3 regions of the Mesorhizobium sp. LSHC412B00 genome follow, and region 2 is predicted to be linked to each of the others. Evidence: riboswitches for the same ligand, from Rfam matches in the RefSeq annotation. Region 2 holds a riboswitch; each other region holds the start of a gene.
What was found. Region 2 has a riboswitch for cobalamin ahead of X757_RS154550 (aromatic ring-hydroxylating dioxygenase subunit alpha). Riboswitches for the same ligand answer to the same signal wherever they lie in the genome.
Positions count from the first base shown of each region.

Region 1: another riboswitch for cobalamin. It lies ahead of X757_RS138535 (DUF1636 family protein); the one in region 2 lies ahead of X757_RS154550 (aromatic ring-hydroxylating dioxygenase subunit alpha).
Region 3: another riboswitch for cobalamin. It lies ahead of metE (5-methyltetrahydropteroyltriglutamate--homocysteine S-methyltransferase); the one in region 2 lies ahead of X757_RS154550 (aromatic ring-hydroxylating dioxygenase subunit alpha).

Region 1 is NZ_AYWB01000023.1:44,397-50,164, forward strand. It holds gene X757_RS138555 (NADH-quinone oxidoreductase subunit C) at 1-418, opposite strand, end outside; gene X757_RS138550 (NADH-quinone oxidoreductase subunit B family protein) at 423-1,004, opposite strand; gene X757_RS138545 (NADH-quinone oxidoreductase subunit A) at 995-1,360, opposite strand; gene X757_RS138540 (winged helix-turn-helix domain-containing protein) at 1,688-2,890, shown strand; cobalamin riboswitch at 2,920-3,127, shown strand; gene X757_RS138535 (DUF1636 family protein) at 3,165-3,593, shown strand; gene cobW (cobalamin biosynthesis protein CobW) at 3,596-4,648, shown strand; partial or broken gene cobN (cobaltochelatase subunit CobN) at 4,667-5,768, shown strand, end outside.
Region 2 is NZ_AYWB01000004.1:279,002-284,769, forward strand. It holds gene X757_RS154570 (glycosyltransferase family A protein) at 1-93, opposite strand, end outside; gene X757_RS154565 (hypothetical protein) at 90-1,139, opposite strand; gene X757_RS154560 (PqqD family protein) at 1,293-1,715, opposite strand; gene X757_RS154555 (hybrid-cluster NAD(P)-dependent oxidoreductase) at 1,876-2,976, opposite strand; gene X757_RS154550 (aromatic ring-hydroxylating dioxygenase subunit alpha) at 3,014-4,261, opposite strand; cobalamin riboswitch at 4,378-4,580, opposite strand; gene X757_RS154545 (DUF680 domain-containing protein) at 5,081-5,287, shown strand; gene X757_RS154540 (DUF680 domain-containing protein) at 5,355-5,558, shown strand; gene X757_RS154535 (DUF680 domain-containing protein) at 5,630-5,768, shown strand, end outside.
Region 3 is NZ_AYWB01000014.1:191,119-196,886, forward strand. It holds gene X757_RS142525 (cytochrome-c peroxidase) at 1-378, shown strand, start outside; gene metE (5-methyltetrahydropteroyltriglutamate--homocysteine S-methyltransferase) at 824-3,175, opposite strand; cobalamin riboswitch at 3,270-3,472, opposite strand; gene X757_RS01000000165200 (trehalose-6-phosphate synthase) at 4,041-5,735, opposite strand; gene X757_RS142515 (hypothetical protein) at 5,761-5,768, shown strand, end outside.

The sequences.
Region 1 (5,768 bases), on a different contig from region 2:
CGAAACCGTAGTCCGTGAGGATGCGGCGCAGGTCCGGATGGCCGGAGAACAGCACGCCATAGAGATCGTAGGCCTCGCGCTCATACCAGTCGGCGCCGGGATAGACAGCGGTGAGCGACGGCACCAGCGTCTCTTCGTCGGCCTGCACCTTGATGCGGATGCGCAAATTCTGCTTCGGCGAAAGCAAATGATAGACGACATCGAAACGCTTGACGCGCGACGGGTAGTCGGCGCCGCAGATATCGATGATCGAAATGAACTGGCAGCCCGAATTGTCACGCAGGAAGCTTGTCACCTCGATCAGATTGTCTGTAGCAACCGAGATCGTCAGTTCGCCATAGGCAAGCACCGCATCGGTGACGCGGCCCGGCAGCTTTTCGCCGAGATAGGTCGACAGTTCGCTCAGGGATGCGGCCATGGGTCTACCGTTCGATCGTGCCGGTGCGGCGGATCTTCTTCTGCAGGAGAAGAATGCCGTAGAGCAGCGCTTCGGCGCTCGGCGGGCAGCCGGGCACATAGATGTCGACCGGCACGATGCGGTCGCAGCCGCGCACCACCGAATAGGAATAGTGATAATAGCCGCCGCCATTGGCGCAGGAGCCCATCGAGATGACGTAGCGCGGCTCCGGCATCTGGTCGTAGACCTTGCGCAAAGCGGGGGCCATCTTGTTGGTCAGCGTTCCCGCCACGATCATTATGTCCGACTGGCGCGGCGACGCGCGAGGAGCCACGCCAAACCGCTCCGAATCATAGCGCGGCATCGAGGTGTGGATCATCTCGACGGCACAGCAGGCGAGACCGAAGGTCATGAACATCAGCGAGCCGCTGCGTGCCCAGGTGATCAGCGCCTCGGTCGAGGTGACCAGAAAACCCTTGTCGGCCAGTTCATTGTTGATCTCGAGGAAGAACGGATCGTCGGAACCGACCGGACGTCCGGTATTTGGGTCGATCAGGCCTTTGGGCTTCGGCGCGACGAGCGTTCCGGAACTGTCGTTCAATCCCATTCCAGCGCTCCTTTTTTCCACTCATAGGCAAAGCCGATGGTCAGCACCGCCAAAAACACCATCATCGACCAGAAACCGAGCATGCCGATCTTCGAGAACGACACCGCCCACGGAAACAGGAAGGCCACTTCCAGATCGAAGATGATGAACAGGATCGACACCAGGTAGAAGCGGATGTCGAATTTCATCCGGGCATCGTCGAACGAGTTGAACCCGCACTCGTAGGCGGAAAGCTTCTCCGGATCGGGATTGCGATAAGCCACCAGGAACGGCGCGATGATAAGCGCCAGGCCTACAACTGCGGCCACGGCGATGAAGAGGACGATGGGCAGGTATGAACTGAGGAGTACGTTCATGCTCGGCTTTCCGTTGGCGGCCAATCCACTTTGATTACAGCAACCAACCCTAATGCGGAAGCGCGACAGTTTAACCGCTGAACCGTTTTAGGTGCCTTTGCTGCAACGCGGCGAGGGTTAGCGCACGGCTTTCAGCGAAGCAAGTCAAACCTTGTTCAAAAGACAGTGCTGGACGGCAGGCCGGGAAAAACTGGTCCGATCTCCTCCTGTTTGATTTCCTTCATCTTTCACTCCACTTTTGTCTCCTGACACATCTCCCGCCATTTGCCTGCTAGCATGACCGGAATCGCCGGCTAAAGTCGGGAAAATGGTTCGAGGCAAGACACTTTGACGAAGGACAAAATCTCACTCCCCGCGGCCAGGCGCATCGCGCTCGCCGCGCAAGGATTTCTCGATCCCCGCCCGGTCGGCACGCCCGATCGCCGCCACCTCGCCCGCGTGCTGTCGCGCACCGGCTTGCTGCAGATCGATTCCGTCAGCGCGGTGGTGCGCGCCCACTATATGCCGCTCTATTCGCGGCTTGGCCCCTACCCGCTGGCTTTGCTCGACAATGCGGCCATCACCCGCAAACGCACGGTGTTCGAATACTGGGCGCATGAGGCCTCGTTCCTGCCGGTCGAGACCTACCCGCTGATGCGCTGGCGCATGCAGCGGGCCGAGCAAGGCGACGAAATGTATCTCGGCCTCGCCAAATGGGGCCGCGAGCACGCCGCCTATATCGAAGAGATCTACCGCGCGGTCGCCGAGCGCGGCCCGATTGCCGCTTCGGCACTGGAAGGCCAGAAAGGTTCGGGCGGCTGGTGGGGCTGGAGCCACGCCAAGCACGCCTTCGAATGGCTCTTCTGGGCCGGACGCATCACCACGGCGCACCGCCGTGGCTTCGAACGCTTCTATGACCTGCCCGAGCGCGTGCTGCCGCAGGCGATCCTCGACCTGCCGGTGCCGGCGGCCGAGGACGCGCACCGCGAATTGCTGCGCATTTCCGCCCGCGCCCACGGCATCGCGACGTCGGGTGACCTGCGCGACTATTTCCGCCTGTCGCCGGCCGATATGAAGGGCCGGCTGGAGGAACTGGTCGAGTTGGGCGAACTGCTGCCGGTGCGCGTCGAAGGCTGGGACAAACAGGCTTACCTCCACAAGGACGCCCGCCTGCCGCGCAAGATCGAGGCGCGTGCGCTGCTGGCGCCGTTCGACCCGGTCGTCTTCGAACGGTCGCGCTCGGAGCGCCTGTTCGATTTCCACTACCGCATCGAGATCTACACCCCGGCCGAAAAGCGCCAATACGGCTATTACGTCCTGCCCTTCCTGCTCGGCGACCGCATCGTGGGGCGCGTCGACCTCAGGGCCGACCGCCCGGCCAGCGTGCTTCGCGTCCACGCCGCCTACGCCGAGCCCGGCGCACCGCCGGAGACAGCTGCCCAGCTGCTCGAGGAATTGAAGCAGATGCAGGGCTGGCTTGGCCTTGAGCGCATCGAAGTGACGCCGGCCGGCAATTTGGGGAAGCCTTTGGCCGACATTGCCATGTCGTAGCCGTGCGTTGACACCGCTGCCTGCAAAAGCCTAAATCCGCTCCAGACGGTCCCCTGCCCGCAACGGCAAGGGCCAAGAGGGAATGCGGTGCGGGACGAAAAAATCCCAAATCCGCGGCTGTCCCCGCAACTGTAAGCGAAGAGCCAAGGCCGAAAGCCACTGGGTAACACCGGGAAGGCGGCTAACCAAGGCGATGACCCGCGAGCCAGGAGACCTGCCGTCTGAGACAAAGTATCCGATCGCCTGGCGGGTTTCCGGGCAAGGAGCACGGTTTTTGGACCAGAACAGCAGTTTTTCGGCTGGCACAGCGGATGTTTCGTCTGCCAATAGCGACGCGTTGGCTGGCGTGACCGTCATCGTCTGCGCCTCATGCCGCGATGAAACCGGCTCAGACGCTCACCCCCGCGCCGGCGAACTGCTGGCCGACGACACGCGCCTCGCCGCAGCCGATGACAACATCCGCGTCCGCACCGCCGAATGTCTCGGCAATTGCAAGCGCCGCCTCAGCGCCGCGATCCTGCGTGATGGCTGCTGGAGCTATGTCTTCGGCGATCTGGCCCCAACCAGCGGCGCCGATCTCGTCACCGGCGCAAAGCTCTTCGCGACTTCGACCGACGGTCTCATCCCGTGGCGCGGCCGGCCCGATAGCCTCAAGCGCGGCCTCGTTGCCCGCATCCCACCCCTCGATATGCTGAAGGACTGACGATGAACGTTTCAAACCCGACCGGCAATCTCTCCCGTGTTCCCTGCACCGTCGTCACCGGCTTTCTCGGCGCCGGCAAGACGACGCTGGTCCGCCATCTCCTGGAAAACCCCGGGGGCAAGCGCATTGCCATCATCGTCAACGAGTTCGGCGACATCGGCATCGACGGCGAGATTCTCAAAGGGTGCGGCATCGACACTTGCCCCGAGGAAAACATCGTCGAACTGGCCAATGGCTGCATCTGCTGTACAGTCGCCGACGATTTCGTGCCCGCCCTCGACAAGATCCTCGCGCTGACACCGAAGGTTGACCACATCCTGATCGAGACCTCGGGCCTGGCTCTGCCCAAGCCGCTGGTCCAGGCGTTCCAGTGGCCGAGCGTGAAGAGCCGGGTAACCGTCGACGGTGTCATCGCCGTGGTAGACGGCCCGGCGCTGGCCGAAGGCCGCGTCGCCAACGACATGGACGCTTTGCAGGCACAGCGCGCTCAGGACGAGACGCTCGACCATGACGATCCTGTCGAAGAAGTGTTCGAGGACCAGATCGCCTGCGCCGATTTGATCATCCTGTCGAAGAGCGATCTGATGGACGCCCCCGGTTCGGCCCGCGCCAACGCCATCATCAATGAACATTCCGCCCGCGCGGTAAAAATCGTGCCGACTGCGCATGGCAAGGTCGACCCGTCGGTGCTGCTTGGCCTCGGTCTCGCCGTCGAAGACGACATCGAGAACCGCAAGTCGCATCACGACGGCGCTTTCGATCATGAGCATGACGATTTCGACACCTTCATCGTCGACATCCCCTCGATCACCAATCCGGACGAACTGGCAAAGCGCGTCGCTGCCGCCGCCGAACAGGAAAACGTGCTTCGCGTGAAAGGCTTCGTCGAGGTCGGCGGCAAGCCGATGCGGCTTTTGCTGCAGGCCGTCGGCCCACGCGTCAACCATTACTATGATCGCGCCTGGACGGCCGAGGACGATCGCCGCTCGCGTCTCGTCGTCATTGGCCTGAAGGGGCTGAACCGTCCGGCGATCGAGCGTATACTCGCCGGTTGATCTCAGGCACGAGCCGCGATGCACATACTCACCACGACCTCCGCCTCGCTCGACGATCTCGCCGAGCCGGTTGATCTCCGGCAGACGCCGGCGGATATCGTGGCGCTGTCCTTCACCGACAGCGACCTCGCCGGCCTCGCGGCGGCCTGGAAGGCCGATGCCGCCCGCCTGCCGTCGATGCGGCTGGCGGCGTTGCGCGACCTGCGTCATCCCATGTCCGTGGACCTCTGGATCGACAGCGTCGCCCGCCAGGCCAAGGTGATCTTGGTGCGCATCCTCGGCGGCTATGACTGGTGGCGCTATGGCTGCGACCAACTCGCGGTGACTGCTCGCGAACGTGGCATCAAGCTGGCGCTGCTGCCTGGTGAAAGCCATGACGAGGACCTCAGGCTGATCGAAGCCTCGACGCTGCCGCGCGAGGAGCAGGACGGCCTGCTGGGCTATTTCCGCGAGGGCGGGCCGGAGAATATGGCAGCGCTGATGCAGCGGCTGGCGGGGTTGGCTGGGCAGGATGCGGCGGCGGCTGAGCCGGTCAGCGTGCCGAAAGCTGGCTACTACGAGCCAGGCTGCGGCGTCGTAGGCAAGTTGGATTTTGCCGATGTCGGCGTTCCTTCACACCCCCCTCTGTCCTGCCGGACATCTCCCCCGCAAGGGGGGAGATCAGCCGGCGCGGACCTCGGCACTTTTTCTGCCCAGCCGATAATAGATTCCTCTGCAACATCCCCGATCGGCGAAAGCGTCGATGACAGCGCAATCTCCCCCCTTGCGGGGGAGATGTCCGGCAGGACAGAGGGGGGTGGGCGGGAACTCGGCGCAGACAACATCAACCCTCCCATCATCCCCATCCTCTTCTACCGCTCGATGCTGCTGGCCGCCGATGTCGCGCCAATCGATGCCCTCTTTGATGCACTCCGCCAGCGCGGCATGAGACCGATCCCGATCTTCGTCTCCAGCCTCAAAGACCCGACCTCCCTGGCCTTCGTCGAAACTGCTCTGGCCGCGCTCAACCCCGCCGCCATCATCACCGCGACCGCCTTCGCTTCCGGCGCCGAACCGGGCGTCGAAACCTTGTTCGACCGCGCCGGCGTGCCTGTCTTCCAGGTCATCGTCGCCACCACCC
Region 2 (5,768 bases):
ATCGGCATCGTCGCGTTGCCTGAGCAGGGACCGCAACGTCGAAACGACATAGATCTCCCGATTGTAGACCGGCACAATGATGCTCAACTTCATGCAGCGCCCCGAAGGACGAAATCCGCAATCGTGCCGGCGATCTCGCGCGGCTCGGTCCCCAGCGACAGCCGGTAGCATGGCAGGTCGCGGGTAAGCTCGCTGAAAAAGCGAAAGCCCGCTTCCCGCTCGCCCGGCATCTGCACGATTCCTGACGGGGCCAAGGCGATCATGGCATCCTTGCGCGATATGGGCATGACCGAGCTTCTCGCACCTCCCCTGATATGGGGCACTATCAAAGCAATAATGTCCAGACTTGCAGGAGTTGGTCGAGGCGCGATCTCGTTGATGTGAAAGGCATGCTTGCCTTGCCAGTTCAGCGGTTGGTACGACTTTAGCCGCTCCTCCAGCTTCAGCCGCTTGAAGCCCTCCGGATCCTGCTTGAGCGTGGCAAACAGCGGATAGGCCGTCACCCCCCCGGTCCGGTCGATCAGCACATAGTCGTCGCCGACGCTATCGAGCCCATTGAGCAGGCCGGCGACGACCGTTCCCGATTTGCCGGCTCCGCCGGAGCCCGCCAGCAACACGCCCTTGCCATCGATGCCCAGCGTGCCGGCATGGGTGAGCCGCATGCCGCGCGCCGCATATTCCCAATGCAGGAAGGCGCGCAGCGGCGCCCCTTGTTCCCATGGCGGAAAGGCGTCGGCCGACATCATCAGCTGCGCCCCGACATGGCGTTGCGGATCATGGAACTGCCAGAAGTCGAGATCATGATAGTAGCTGCCGCGCAATCCGGCCTCTTCCAGCCGGTTGGCAAAGGCATGATGGTTGTAATCGCCTCGGCCCCAGGTGGCCGGGGCGGGGACGCCATCGATGGCCGGGTGGGCGACGAAAATGCGGCAGCCGTCAGATGCAGACGGATTTTCCGGGGCCGGTATGAAGGCATGGCTCATGGCTTCCGCCAGCGTGCCATGGTCGAGGTGGACACTCAGGTCCAGTCCCGGCAACCGCACCCCGGCGGTAACGGGATAGAAGGCGGCGGCGCTTTCCGCGGCCGCCAGCACATGGCGGGCATAATCCGGCAGGGTTTGCAGCGTGATCAAAGGCATGTGTTCGTTGTTCCAGCGTCCCGAATTGCGCCGGGTCGCCTGATGCATGTCGCTCGGGGTGGCCCCGGTTTTGAGACGACGACATGCATAAAATCAAAGATCTAAACCGCGTCGCCTGAGTCCGTTCAAACGCGACGCGCTTTAGGGAAACGATTATGCCTGTTTCACCGCCGGCCAGCCGAGAGGTTCCTCGACCTCATGGATCGGGTCGACAATGATGAGATCGGCAAGGTCGTCGTGGACATCGACCTTGAGCGGCTCATTGCTGGCAGCAAGCGCAGACGACAGCTCGCCCGAAAGCGGTTGCGCCGGTGTTTCGGCTGGTGCAAGCAACCCGAAATCGAGCAGTCGGGCAACGAAGCTTTCGAGGTCGGCCAGGCTTATTTTTGCGGCGGCCGCGGCAGCTCCGACCAGCGCTTCAGTGGCGACGCCGGACGACAAAGCCTGCCAGACCCGGCTGCCGGAATCGGAAAAGCCGAAATACTTACCGTTCGAAAGATCGAGAACGACGGCTTCGCCATCGAATGATTCGAAAACGATGTCCTTGCTTGCGACCGCGTAGACCCGCTGTTGCATCGCTCTGTCCCCCGTTCCATGCGCCCATGAAGGGATGCGCCAGTTTCACGGCCTGCCAGCCCTTCCTAAGTGCGTCTAAATCACTCGGCCTATGCTTGGCAAGACAAAGACCCGCGAACACCGCCTGCGTCGGCGACCCGTTGCGGCGAAGTCGACCGGCTCAAGCCTCGATTTCGAGCGCCGACAACGGTTTCGAGCAGCAGGCAAGGATGAAACCGTCATCGATCTCGTGGTCGAGGATGCCGCCATTGTGGCTCATCTCGACTTCGCCGGAGACCTTCTTCACCTTGCAGGTGCCGCACAGGCCGAACTCGCAGGCGGCGGGAATCCGCACGCCCGAGCTGCGCGCGGTCTGCAGCACGGTCTGGCCGGCGACGCAGCCGGCATCGACCTCCGAAAGCGAGAAGCGGATCGGCGTCACGGCTTCGACAGGTGCAGCGATGCCGTCCTCGACCGGGGAGGCAAACGGCGCCGGAATTTCCTCCATCACAGGCGCGGCAAAGCTCTCCTGATGGTATTTCGTCATGTCGAAGCCGGCGGCATCCAGCATGCCGCGCACGGCGCGCATGAACGGATCGGGGCCGCAGCAGAAGATTTCGCGCTCGCGGAAATCCGGAGCCAGCAAGGGCAGCCGGATCGCATCGATGCGCCCCATATGGCCGTACCAGCCTTCGCGGCTGGAACGTTCCTCGATCATGAAGCCGAGCGACAGGCCGGGCATATGGCCGCCGAGCAGTTCGAGTTCCTTGCGGAAGATGATCTCTTCGGCACGCCGCGCGCAGTTGACGAAACCGACATCGGTCCATGGCGCGCAGTCGTTCAGCCAGCGCAGCATCGACATCATCGGTGTCACGCCGGAGCCAGCCGAAATGAACAGATATTTGGCCGCCGGGTGGCTGTGCAACGAGAAGTCGCCCGCCGGTCCATAGGCCTTGACGTGCGAGCCGGGCACCAGTTGGTCGAACATCCAGCGTGTGCCGATGCTGCCCGGTTGCGCCTTCACTGTCACCGCGATCGAAAACGGCCGCGATGGTGACGACGACAGCGTATAGGTGCGCATCAGCGGCCCGTCCGGTGTCGGCAGTTCCAGCGTCAGGAACTGGCCCGGCTTGTAGCGGAACCAGGTCTGGTTGTCGGAGCGGAAGGTGAAGGTCTTGACGTCAGGCGCCTCGTCGCTGACGCCGATCACTTCCAGCACCTGCAGCCTATCGTTCCACGGCGCCATCTGGTCGAGATGGCGATAGAGCCCAAGATCCGTCATCGCATTCATCCTCCGGTCCTTCTTCGCCTGCTCCAGCTCACGCGACGCTGCGCAGCGCCGGCCTGCCACCTTCGGCAAGGCGCGGGCCGATGAAGGCCGCGTACCATTCGACGAACTGGATCACGCCGCCCTCGTGCAGCTCCGAATAGGGGCCGGGCTCATAGGCCGGAGACAGGATGCCAAAGGCGTTTTCCTCGACGATGCGGCGGTCCTGGTCGTTGGTCTCGGTCCAGACATGGGTGAGCTCCTCAAGGTTGTAGTCGACCCCCTCGACCGCATCCTTGTGCACCAGCCACTTGGTCGTCACCGCGGTTTCGGTGGCGCTGATCGGCAGCACCCGGAAGGTGACCGCATGGTCGATCAGTATGTGGTTCCAGGTCGTCGGATAGTGGTAGTGCATCAAGGTGCCGATGCGGTCGGCGGCAACAGTGTCGGACAGGTTCTTCGTCACCGCGCGCTTTCCCGACATCGTGTAGCTGACGGCATCGCGCAGCAGCGGCGCGCGGGTGGCGCGGTATTGCCCGGCCGGATCGATGCGGAACTTGCTCGGCAGGCCCGCCGCCTCGCATTTCGCCCAGTGCGCCAGCATCTCCGGATCGCTGTCGGCGCCCTGCACGCCGGTCACCGTCGGCGCTTCGGGGAATGTCTTGCACAGCTCTGGATGATTGCCGGCGCAGTGATAGCATTCGCGGTTGTTTTCCCAGACCAGCTTCCAGTTGCCCTTCTCGATGATGGTGCTCTCGAAGGCGACCTTGGCTTCATTCAGCCGGTGCGGCTTGAGGTAGGGCTCTATCATGGCGCGCATCGGGGCAAAGTCGGCAGGTTCTTTTGCCAGGCAGATGAAGATGTAGCCGCCGACGCTCTCGCAGGCGACGGGCTTCAGGCCGAACTGGCTCTTGTCGAAACCGTCGGCCATCTGGCGGGCAAACAGCAGCCGGCCGTCAAGCTCGTAGGTCCACTGGTGATAGGGGCAGACAAGCTTTGCCGCCATGCCCTTCTCAGTGTTGCAGACACGGCTGCCGCGATGGCGGCAGGAATTGTGAAAGGCGTTGATGTTGCCCTTCTGGTCGCGGACCAGCACCACCGGATAACCGCCGATCTGCACGGTGATATAGCTGCCGGGCTTCGGCAGTTCGCAATCATGGCCGATGAACAGCCAGTCGCGATACCAGATAAGCTCCATGTCGAGCTTGAAATAGTCCGGGTCGGTGTAGAAGGGCTGTTCCAGCGAAAAGCCTTGCTTGCGGCCGTTCAGGAGCCTCAGCATGTCGTTGCGCGTATCCATAGTTCTGTCCTCGTGGTTTAAGGACTGAACTTGGTGGTGATGGAGGAAGGATCGGACGCAGGCCGGCGCGGCGCCGGACATGCACTATCCACCTCTTGACCGCCCACCGCGATCAGTCGAGTCTATGCATCTCGGGCTGGTTTCCGGGCTCTGGAGTTGTCCTTGCGGACCATCGCGACACCTTCCCAGGCTGCTGCCCAGTGGTCTCCCGTTGCGACTTCAACTCCACCACCGTTGCGGGGGCAGCGCCGGATTCTGACCGGCTTCCCAATTCTCCGCTGCGTCGTCACGAAGCGGCACCTGAGATGCGATCATCTAATCACGGCAGCGATCGCGACGTCGGCATGAAAGCGACATCATATCCATGCGGCGCGACACGCGCGGCATACGCCCCCCGCCCCCGGGTCAAAGAGCTGAGACGTTTCTTGCGACGCCATCATCGCCGTTTCGAATCGCTGCCGATCCAGTTCGATCGCGGGCAAAAATGGCTCAACGGTATCGAAAAGTTACTATTAGCAATCTCTAATCGAACCGAACGGTTCGTTTCTGTTGACAATGCGTGCAGGACAGTGTGAACGACGGCCCGGAAACCGACATCGGAGCGAACCACTCGGTTCGGCATAAGCGACTGAAAACAATGCGATAAATGACCATAGAGGAACTTCATGGCACAATTTCAAGGTGCAGGACCGTGGTCCACACGGAACAACTTCGTGATTGGAAACCAGCCTATGGCTTTCCCACATCGGGGCTGTCCGAACGACGCGAATTCCTCCCAAGACACGCCGCTAGACGGACAGACAAACTGGAGTACTAAAAATGAAAAAGATCATCCTCACTGCCGCAGCCGTTTTGGCGATCACCGGCAGCGCCTTCGCCGGTAGCGACAATTACGGTTCCAATGGTGCGAACCAGCCAGCCGTCTCGGTCGACAGCTCGTATACGGCTTCCATTCAGAAGCCGGCGCACGCTGACAAGCAGCCTGTCGTTCAGGGCGCCGACCGCGACCTCTACGGCAATCGCTGATCCCGACCAAAGAAGGGCGGCTAACCCGTCGCTCTCGGGATCCCAAAAAATTCAGGAGTATTTGAAAATGAAAAAGATCATCCTTGCTGCCGCCGCCGTTTTGGCCATCTCCGGCAGCGCTTTCGCCGGCAGCGACAACTACGGTTCGAACGGCGCCAACCAGCCTGCGATTACGTCGACCGATAGTGGCCATACGGCTTCGGTTGAGAAGTCGGCTCCAGCCGAGCAGGCGCCTGCCCACGGTGCCGACCGTAACCTTTTCGGCCGCTAAAAGCCGGTTTCCAGCACGTGGCGGGCTTATCCGCTGCAGCTGGCGGCATCAGAAAAATTCAGGAGACTAAAATGAAGAAGATCGTTCTTGCCACCGCAGCCGTTCTGGCTGTTTCGAGCGCTGCCTTTGCCGGCAGCGACAATTATGGCTCCAATGGCGCCAACCAGCCGGCCGCTGCCGTCGACACCACCCGCACTTCGTCGACCGGCA
Region 3 (5,768 bases), on a different contig from region 2:
ATCAACGTTGGTGGGCAAGCCTATTTCCCCTTTGGCCTCGTGGAACAGCCCAGCGCCGAGGTCCTGCCGGACAAAGACAAGGGCCGATTCGCGGTCACCAATGCAGCCGATGACTACTATGTTTTCCGCGTGGCGCCGCTGCGCAACGTTGCACTCACCGCGCCATACTTTCATTCGGGCAAGGTTTGGGATCTGAAACAGGCCGTCGCTATTATGGGGACCACCCAGCTTGGCGTAGTACTGGCGGACGAAGAAGTTGATCTGCTTGTTGCCTTCCTCAACTCGCTGACCGGAGAGGCACCCGAGGTCACCTATCCCATCTTACCCTCCGAAACGGCGACAACGCCCCGGCCTGTAACGCAGATCTTAGGAAAATAAGGGCCAACTGGCTGCGGACGTCGCAATCGAAAATGATTGCGGCTTTTACTTGGGCCACACGAATTGCCACGTCCATCTCCGAATTGGCGGGACACGCTAGCAATACCCGAAACCTGCAACCTCGCCCGTAGTCTGCGCAAATCAACTGGGGAAGCGGACAGACGCGCAGCATCATATATTGTCGCCGCCTGAGCGAACATGCCAAGCAGTCTACTTTGAGAAACGACGTGTGTACGATTTGTTCGAGGCGCGGGGCCTGTATGTTCCCAAGGACCAATACTATAGCGTGGTGTCACATTTATATTTCTGCGGGATGAGGACACGTGCCGAAGGAAAATTGCACATTTTCGCCGTGTGGCTTATTTTCAAGAGTGTGATCGGGTTGGCATATTCCCGGCCGACATCCGCCGGCCGGCAACTCCCCACACGGTGAGGAAGAGAAGCCTCACGCCTGCACTTTCTGCCGGAGCGCGCGCGCTGCAGCGACCATGTTCATGAGGGCAGGGCGGACCTCCTCCCATTTGCGTGTTTTGAGGCCACAGTCCGGGTTTATCCACAGTTGGCCGTCGGACAGTCGCTCGCGGGCAAGCATGACTAAGTCCGAAATCTCGCCGACTTCCGGGACGCGTGGTGAGTGAATATCATAGACGCCGGGACCGATTTCGTTCGGATATTTGGAGCTCGTGAAGGCGTCCAACAGTTCCATCTTCGAGCGCGACGTCTCAATCGAAATGACATCCGCATCCATTCCAGCAATCGCGTGAATGATCTCGTTGAACTCCGAATAGCACATGTGGGTATGAATTTGAGTCGCGTCCTTTACACCCGTTGAAGCGATCCGGAAACATTCGACAGCCCAGTCGAGATAGACTTTCCAGTCAGATTGGCGCAGTGGCAATCCTTCGCGAAACGCGGCCTCATCGATCTGGACCATCCTTGCGCCGGATCTTTCGAGATCCGTCACTTCGTCGCGGATGGCGAGCGCGATCTGGCGGCAGGCTTCGGAGCGGGGTACGTCGTCGCGAACAAAAGACCAGTTGAGAATGGTGACTGGGCCTGTGAGCATTCCCTTCACGGGCTTTTCCGTAAGCGACTGGGCGAATTGCCACCAGCGCACTGTCATCGGATTGCGCCTCGATACGTCGCCGAAAATGATGGGGGGACGCACGTAGCGCGACCCATAGCTTTGTACCCAGGCATGCTGGGTGAGCGCGAAGCCGGACAACTGCTCGCCGAAATGCTGTACCATGTCGTTTCGCTCGAACTCACCGTGCACCAGCACGTCCAGCCCGATCTCTTCCTGCCAGCGAATTGCAGCCTCGATCTCCTTCTTCAGGAACGTCTCATAGTCGACATAGCTCAGCTGGCCCTTCGCATGAGCGGCCCGCGCCTTGCGTACCTGCGGCGTCTGCGGGAAGGACCCGATGGTCGTCGTCGGGAACGGCGGCAGCCCGAGTGAGCCGGCTTGGACTCTGGAGCGCTCGCCAAAAGCGCTCTCTCGTCGCTTCGCGCTGTCCTCAATGCTAGCGATCCGCCCCTGAACAAGCGGGTCATGGATCCTCGTGGATGTCACGCGCGTGGCGGCAGCCTCGGCAGAGGCTTTCAACGCGCCTGCCACCGCATCCCTGCCTTGGGACACGGCCCGGGCCAGCAAGACCAGCTCGTCGGTCTTCTGGGCCGCGAAGGCGAGCCACGACCTGATGTCGGCGTCGAGTTCCGTCTCCATGCGCAGATCAATCGGCACATGCAGCATCGAGCAAGAAGGCGCGATCTCGACGCGGTCCAAGGGCCAGCCGGCGACGATCGGTTTGATGCGGTCGAGAATGGCGGGCAGGTTCGCACGCCAGACGTTGCGGCCATCGATCAAGCCAAGCGAGAGCACCAGATCCTTCGGAGCGAGCCGACCCACCGTTTCCAGCTGCTCGGGAGCGCGCACGAGATCAATATGCAGCCCGGCCAGGGGCAGAGAAACCGCGGTTTCGAGATTGTCTCCCAGCGACCCGAAATACGTAGCCAGCATGATCTTCAGCTCGGGCGCGGCTTTCGACAGCTGGCCATAGGCGAATTCGAACGCAGCTCGTTCGTTCGGGTTCAGATCGAGGACAAGCGCTGGCTCATCGATCTGCACCCAGTCGGCTCCCGACAGCTTCAGCTTCTGCAGGACTTGCTCGTAAACGGGCAGCAGCCGCGGTAGGAGCGCGATGGGACCGAACCCCTCGGCAGGCGATTTCGCAAGCTTGAGGAAGGTGATGGGTCCAAGGATGACTGGGCGTGTGTGAATGCCGAGAGCTTTAGCCTCGAGGAAGTAATCGACCGGCTTCGATGACGAGAGGGCGAACGTCTGATCATCATCGAGTTCCGGCACAATGTAGTGGTAGTTGGTGTCAAACCACTTGGTCATTTCCATCGCGGTTACACCAGGTCCATGAGCCTCCTCCTGGTGACCATCGTGTCCACAATCCTCCGTCTGACCCTGGTTGCCGCGCGCCATTGCGAAGTAGATGTCAAGTGGGACCTCGCCGCTATTCCAGCCGTAACGGGATGGAACGGCCCCGACCATGGCTGCGGTGTCGAGCACATGGTCGTAAAGCGAGAAGTCGTTCGACGGGATTTTCGACACGCCGCGATCGCGCTGCTCTTCCCAGCTAGCGGCACGGAGCGCCTTCGACGTCGTGAGAAGGTCGCCAGCGGACGATGTTCCGGACCAGTAGCTTTCAAGCGCGAATTTCAGTTCTCGCCGACGACCGAAGCGCGGCACGCCGAGCGTTGCTACAGGAATTTCCTGAGAGTCAGTCATGTCATACCCCGATGGTTGGGGCGCCGATGACAAGGAAGGCGCTAGCAGGCCGGCACGAACGCCGGCTTGCAGCGGCCACCGAGACACCCCGCCCGTGGACGTAATTCGCCGTGGCAGGTCTCCTGGCTCGCGGGGTCATAGCCTCTACCCGTCTTCCTGAGGGTATTCGCCTCAGTGACATGAGTGGGGTTGGCTCGCCGCTAACAGTTGCGGGGGCAGCGCCGGCATTGCACCGGCTTCCCTCTTAGCTCCGCTGCGGCAGCGCCGCACGCGAGAACCACGACACGCAGACAATCACAGCAGTCTGCTCTTTTGTCAATGACGCATAACGAAATGTTTATGTCGTTATGTGATTTCGCTTTTACGCTTGTCTAACATTGTGAAATATTCAGTCGCCCATTGGCGGCGCTGCTCCGCTGCCACCATTGTCCAACTAATGGATCCCTGTCGGGCTGCGACATCCCTCGCAGGTCGCCGATGAAGGATTTCGGACAAGACTTCAAGCGCGTGACAACGTCATTAGAATGCAGAAGATCGCATTGGTGGCGATGTTTAACGATGCGGCCGCAAGCCGTGCGTGCGTGGTAGAAGCGGTTTTCTCGGAGTGAGCGCCAAACCGTGGTCCGAGGGGAATTGGCACGCCAGTCGTCATCACGGGTGACTAGGCAATCGTGATGACTCCGCTCGGCGGCAAGAGACCACACTGACGGAGCCTGGCTCAAGGGTTTGATGCAAAGCCCGACTGTGGTCCCGATAAGCCGCTTAAGCCGCATTCAGGCGGTCAGGATAAGTATCTCTCTCTCCAAGCGCTCGGCATTGAGGGATGCGCAAATGCAGGCAAAGCTCGCGTGCTTCATATTCTGCATCATACGATCGGCAGGACCCAGTTTTTATCCAGTGCACGCGTCAGCGCGGTGTGCAATTCTGGCTCGGTCCGATACGAAGGCATTTGGGCCTCGCTGATCCAGCCCAAGCCAACATAGTGGAAGTGATCCGCAGGGACCGTAACCCGGCTGCTGTCCAGTTGCCGAACGAAGTCCGCTGACCAATGGTGGATCGTATACGCTTCAAGTTTGTCCATCATCCTCCGCCAGCGTTGGATGCGTTCTTCGCGCGGCATGCTGGCCGCTCTTGAGATCGCGGTAGCTATCTCGTCGGAGAGCCTCGGATTTACCAGCAGGGCGTCCTCGCCGAAGTCTTCGGCCGCGCCGGCAAACTTCGATAACACCAGAACGCCAGGGTCGCTCGGATCTTGTGCAGCAATGTATTCTTTCGCCACAAGATTCATGCCATCGCGCAACGGCGTCACAACGCAAACACGCGCGGCTCTGTAAAGACCCGATATCTCAGCTTGGGTGAACGACCTGTTCTCATAGATAATCGGCATCCACTCGTCCGTGCCATGCCGGTTGTTGACTTGATTGACGAGTCTTTCGACGTCGCGCCGATATTCGCTGTACGCTTGGATGTCGCCACGTGAGGGAGTTGCGATTTGCAAGAGCGAGACACGTTGCGGCTCGACTGCCAGCAGATCGAAAGCTTTAATCCGATTGTCGATGCCCTTGGTGTAGTCGAGCCGATCGACGCCGATAACTAGCTTTGCTCCGCCAAGTTTCAACTGCGAAATGTAGGCTTTCTGCGCCTCAAGCGAATCTGCGGCACACTGTTCGAATTGCTTCGGATCGATACCTATAGGAAAATTTTGGCATTGCGTCTGGCCATGGTCCGAGAAAACGACCCCGTTCTTGCTCTCCAGCCCCAAATGAGATTGGACACAGGCGAGGAAATTGCTCACATCACGGTCGGTCTGGAATCCGAGCAGATCATACTCGAGCATACATTTCATTAGCTCGCCAGAATTGGGCACGCGCTCCATCATGTCAGACTCGGGCCATGGCGTATGCAGGAAATGGCCGATCGGCCGGTCAATGCCGAGTCTGTGCAAATCAGCGCCGAGCGGCAGGAAATGGTAGTCATGAACCCAGTAGACTGCGTTATCTCCCAATTCGGACACCGCGCGCGCCATGAAGGCATTGACGTCGCGATAACTTTTATAATCCTCTTCCGAGCCTGAGATCCGGTCCGGCAGCGAGTGGAGCGCCGGCCACAATATTGAATTTGCAAAACCTTGATAGTACCGAGAATAGTCCGCTGCCGGCCCATCGAGCCACCCGATTTGACCTTTGCCACGCTGCACGAGGGGCACCTGTTGCTTATCCCCGTCGCCAAGATGCTCGGAAAAACCTACCCAGACCGCGCCGGAACGCTCCACGACGCACTCCAGGGCCGCCGAAAGCCCGCCTGTCTTGGGCTGATCAGAATTGACAGTCGCACCGCGGTTGGAAATTGCGATAAGACTCCTATGTGGCTGCTGGGCCGCCGTGTTGAAGCGCTGGTCTGCGGCTGAGACAACAGGACGGGACGGGCCAACTTCGGCTTGTTGTTCTCGCTCCTGTGGCAAGTCTCTCAGGGGTTGTTCAAAAGCGATTAGTTCGTGAACAGCCCCAGTTTGCCATGTGAGGTTCCGGCGCGGCGAGTTGGCGTTGTTCAATGCGTCCATTTCATGCCTCCGTTGAATATTCCCCATGATGGA